Regions from separate parts of the Streptomyces sp. NPDC006643 genome, predicted to be linked through region 1. Evidence: riboswitches for the same ligand, from Rfam matches in the RefSeq annotation. Region 1 holds a riboswitch; the other holds the start of a gene.

Region 1 (2,192 bases):
TTGCCGCCGGCGCAGAACGTCACCAGATCCGGGGCGAGTTCCTTGGCGCGCGGGATCTGCTCGGCCACGATCTGGTCGAGCAGCCGTCCTCGTACGGCGAGATTGGCGTACCGGAACGAGCCGTGGCCGTGGTCGGTCCTGGCGTTGGTGTCGGCGAGCAGTACGGCGAGCCGGTCGGCCCAGCCGACGTAGATTCCGTCCGGTCCCAGCAGGTCGCCGACGCCCTCGGTGAAGCTGTCACCGATGGCGGCGTACGACCCGAAGGTACTTCTGTTTGTTGGTCTCGAATCGTCAGCCACAGCTGAACATCATTCACCCGCGTATGTGACCTACGCGACCGTAAGGAGGTGTTGACGCCGGTGAGAAAGACCACCGGTCAAAATTCGTTCAAGCCGGAATAAGGCAATGGCCGTTGGCGGGCACCCATGGCGCCGGCCAACGGCCATTCATTCCTGCTGGGTTCAGAGAGAAACGCCGTGCTCGCGCAGGTACGCCAGCGGGTCGACGTCGGAGCCGTAGCTCGGACCGGTGCGGATCTCGAAGTGCAGATGCGGTCCGGTGGAATTGCCGGTCGAGCCGGAGAGGCCTATCCGGTCGCCGCCGCCGACGCTCTGGCCCGCCGAGACCGAGAGCGAGGAGAGGTGGGCGTACTGCGAGTACTGACCGTCGTCGTGCTTGATGACGACCTCGTTGCCGTACGACCCGGCCCAGCCGGCCGACACGACGGTGCCGGGGCCGACCGCCTTGACGGTGGTGCCCGACGAGGCCGCGAAGTCCACGCCGGTGTGGTAGCCGCTGGCCCAGCTGCCGCCGGCCGCGCGGTAGGCGGTGGTGGTGGCCGCGCCGTCGACGGGGGCGGTGTAGCCGGAGGCGTTGCTCTGCGCGGCGGGCTGGTTGGCCGTGGTGGCGGCCTTCGGGGCGGGCTCGGCGGGCGCGGCCTTCCGCGGCTCCGCCTTCTTCGGGGTGGCCTCGGCCTTGCCCTCGGAGGACGCGGTGGTCTTGGCCTTCGCGCCGATGGTGAGCTTGAGGCCCGGGTGGATCAGCGACGGGTCGTCACCGACGGCCTCGCGGTTGTCCGCGTAGAGCTTCTGCCAGCCGCCGCTGACCTTCTGCGTCTCGGCGATCTTGGCGAGGTAGTCGCCCGCGGTGACCGAGTACGTCGTCGCGGTCTTGGCGGTCGCGGCCTGCTGGGCCGTCTGCGGCGCGGCGGAGGGCACGGCGTTCGCGGTCCGCGCGTGCGCCACCGACGGGGCGGCGGCGGTCTGCTCGGCGGCGTGGGCGCCCGTGGCACCGATGAGCGGAATGGCGAGTGCGGCGCCGCCCGTTCCCGCGGCGACCACTCCGCGCGTGATCGGGTTGGTCCTCTGACGGCGGTGCTTACCCTTTGCGGGCATGGCGAATTCCTTCTCCGGCGCCTACGAGGTGAGCTGTCGGGTTCGGGCTGGAGATGCCCGGCCGCGCCGTGACGCGACTTCACCCCAAGCCGTCCGGAAGTCCGGGCCGGCGTCTACCTGGGTCCCCCGCTCCTGCCACACATGGATGAGTGCTGGGTGGATGCGGATTCCGAACGGCGGCAGGATTCGGCGATCCGCTCGGATTGCGGTGACCGTAAGCCGGGTGGGCCGACCCGTACAAGCTGTCGTATTCCCTCGGCAATCCGCCGCCGAATATCGGCCGCCGTAAGCGGTCACCCTGCGTGGATTACGGATCTTCGAATTCCGTGCGACGTCCCAATTCCCTTCCTCGGCGCGGCCACACACCGTCACGGATATGATCTGGCTCACCAGCCGGGGACCATCTGCACCCATCTCGCCCGTGACCAGGGCACGTTAGGCCCAATCACCCAATACGGACAGAAGCCCTTTCGTGCACTGATTTCAGGGGGAACCCATGTCGTAAAGTCGGAGCGCGACAGCGTCGGCGACGAGCGCCGACCGCAGACGCGGAGGAGCTCACGTGACGCACGAGGTGCCGCAGCAGGTCCCGCCGGCCGAGCCCGAACTGGCAGGTGTCCGCAACTTCCGCGACGTGGGCGGTCTGCCGACCGTCGACGGGCGGCGCGTACGGTACGGACGGCTCTACCGCAGCGGTCACCTCGCGCACGCCACCGCCGAGGACGCGGCGTTCCTGACGTCGCTGGGGCTGCACACGGTCTTCGACTTCCGTAACGCGGCCGACCAGAAGCTCGACGG
Region 2 (2,192 bases), on a different contig from region 1:
CACCGCGTACGCACGACGAAGGCCCCGGCGGGACCGCCGCCGGGGCCTTCGTCGTACGCGGACACCCGCCGGACCCGCCCTAGGGCGGGTCCGCAAAGTCCCGCCTGGCCCGCGGCGCCTGGCACGGCGCCTCGCGGCGTTGTCGGAGTCGGCCGAGTACGCCCGGTACGAGGCCGATCCTCCGCCTTGCGACGCACCGCACCAGCCGCCGCGCGCCCCGCCCTGCGGGCGGACGACGCTACTTCCCGGACCCGCCCTAGACAGCCACCCCGTGCCCGCGCAGATACGCGACCGGGTCGATGTCGGAGCCGTACTCCTCGCTCGTGCGCGCCTCGAAGTGCAGGTGCGGGCCGGTCGAGTTGCCGGTCGAGCCCGAGAGGCCGATCGGTGCGCCCGGCGTGACGCCCTGGCCGACGGAGACGCCGATCGAGGAGAGGTGGCCGTACTGGGTGTACGTGCCGTCGTTCATACGGATCACGACGTTGTTGCCGTACGCGCCGCCCCAGCCGGCCTCGACGACGGTGCCCGCGCCGACAGCCACGACCGAAGTGCCGGACGCCGCGCGGAAGTCGACGCCGGAGTGGCTGCCGGAGGACCAGAGCGAGCCGCCCGTCCGGTAACCGGTGGTGACCGGTGAGCCCGCGACCGGGAGCTGGAAGGAGCCGAGGCGCTCGCGCTCCGCGGCCCGTGCCGCGCGCTCCTCGGCCTCGCGTGCCTCCTTGGCGCGGGCCTCCGCCTTGCGCTTCGCCTCGGCCTTGGCGCGGGCGGCGGCCTTGGCCTCCGCCTTCGCCTGTGCCTTCGCCGCCGCGGCCTTCCGGGCGGCCAGGTGCTGCGCGTCGGCCTGGGCGTCGATCGTCGCGGCGAGCGAGTCGTCGATGACGATGGCGGGGGCCGGGGCGGCGGGGGCGGTGTCCGGTGCGACGGCCGCCTCCGTGTCGGCGGCGAGCGCCGGGGATCCGAGGGTGCCGATGACACCGGCCGCTGTGAGAGTCGCGACTCCGGCGAGGTTCGCGCCGCGGCGCGTCAGTCGGCTCGGGGCACGGTGCTTCCCGGTGGCACGGGTGAACGCCATGAAGTGGCTGGTCCTTTCCTTCCTTCTCGCCTACCGGGTTAGCTGACGGGTTCGGAGCAGGAAGGTCTCCTACGGGCTCCTCCGCGGTGTGCGCGAAGGCCCCCGATTCACCCCAGGGACACGAGAGTGGGTCCCCGGCTCCCCAGGCTCGCGCCTGACGGGGACTCGGCGATGGCTGTTCGGTGCCGCGGTCGCGGCGGGCTCTGGCGAACAGCCGGACCGACGCTAAAGGGGTCATCTTTCAATCACCAAACGGACAGGCCGTTTTGTAGCGCACGCCACAGAGCATTCGGGCAACCTCCTGATGAATGCGGACATAGCGGGGAACCCCGGTGACAGTTTCATCACCGGGGTTCCCTTTGTCCGCCGCGCGGAGCTGCCGTACAGGCGCCGTCGGCCTCAGCCGGTGACGACCTTCACCTCGCCGATGTTCAGGGCCTCGATGGGCTCCCGGATCACCGACGCGTCCCCGACGAGCACCGTGACCAGCCGGTCGACGGGGAACGCGCTGACGACGGCGGCCGTCGACTCGACCGTGCCGGTCTCGGCCAGCCGCTCGTACAGCCGGGCCTGGAAGTCGTCCGGGAGGTGCTGCTCGACCTGGTCGGCGAGGGTGTCAGCGACGGACGCGGCCGTCTCGTACTTCAGCGGCGCGACGCCGACCAGATTCTGCACGGCCGTCTCACGCTCGGCGTCCGTCAGCCCTTCGGCCGCGAGCGTACGCAGCACCTTCCACAGGTCGTCCAGCGCGGGCCCGGTCGACTCGGTGTCGACGGAGCCGCTGATGGCGAGCATGGAGGCACCCGTGCCCTGCGGGTCGGAGCGCAGCACCTGCGCGAAGGCCCGCACGCCGTACGTGTAGCCCTTCTCCTCGCGCAGCACCCGGTCGAGCCGGGAGGTGAGCGTGCCGCCCAGGCAGTACGTGCCGAGCACCTGGGCCGGCCAGACCCGGTCGTGCCGGTCGGGGCCGACGCGGCCGATCAGGAGCTGGGTCTGTACGGCTCCGGGCCGGTCGACGATCACCACACGGCCGGTGTCGTCCGCGGTGACCGGCGGCACGGGGCGCGGCTCGGAGGTGTCGCCCGTCCAGTCGCCGAGGGTCTCGGCGAGCAGGGCGTCG

The links. Region 1 has a riboswitch for cyclic di-AMP ahead of ACFYNU_RS02815 (LysM peptidoglycan-binding domain-containing M23 family metallopeptidase). Riboswitches for the same ligand answer to the same signal wherever they lie in the genome.
Region 2: another riboswitch for cyclic di-AMP. It lies ahead of ACFYNU_RS19140 (M23 family metallopeptidase); the one in region 1 lies ahead of ACFYNU_RS02815 (LysM peptidoglycan-binding domain-containing M23 family metallopeptidase).

The regions. Positions count from the first base shown of each region.
Region 1 covers NZ_JBIAHA010000002.1:35,743-37,934, forward strand. The annotation lists gene ACFYNU_RS02810 (SGNH/GDSL hydrolase family protein) at 1-299, opposite strand, end outside; gene ACFYNU_RS02815 (LysM peptidoglycan-binding domain-containing M23 family metallopeptidase) at 462-1,394, opposite strand; cyclic di-AMP (ydaO/yuaA leader) riboswitch at 1,398-1,556, opposite strand; gene ACFYNU_RS02820 (tyrosine-protein phosphatase) at 1,969-2,192, shown strand, end outside.
Region 2 covers NZ_JBIAHA010000013.1:127,800-129,991, reverse strand. The annotation lists gene ACFYNU_RS19140 (M23 family metallopeptidase) at 257-1,072, opposite strand; cyclic di-AMP (ydaO/yuaA leader) riboswitch at 1,085-1,253, opposite strand; gene ACFYNU_RS19135 (pitrilysin family protein) at 1,472-2,192, opposite strand, start outside.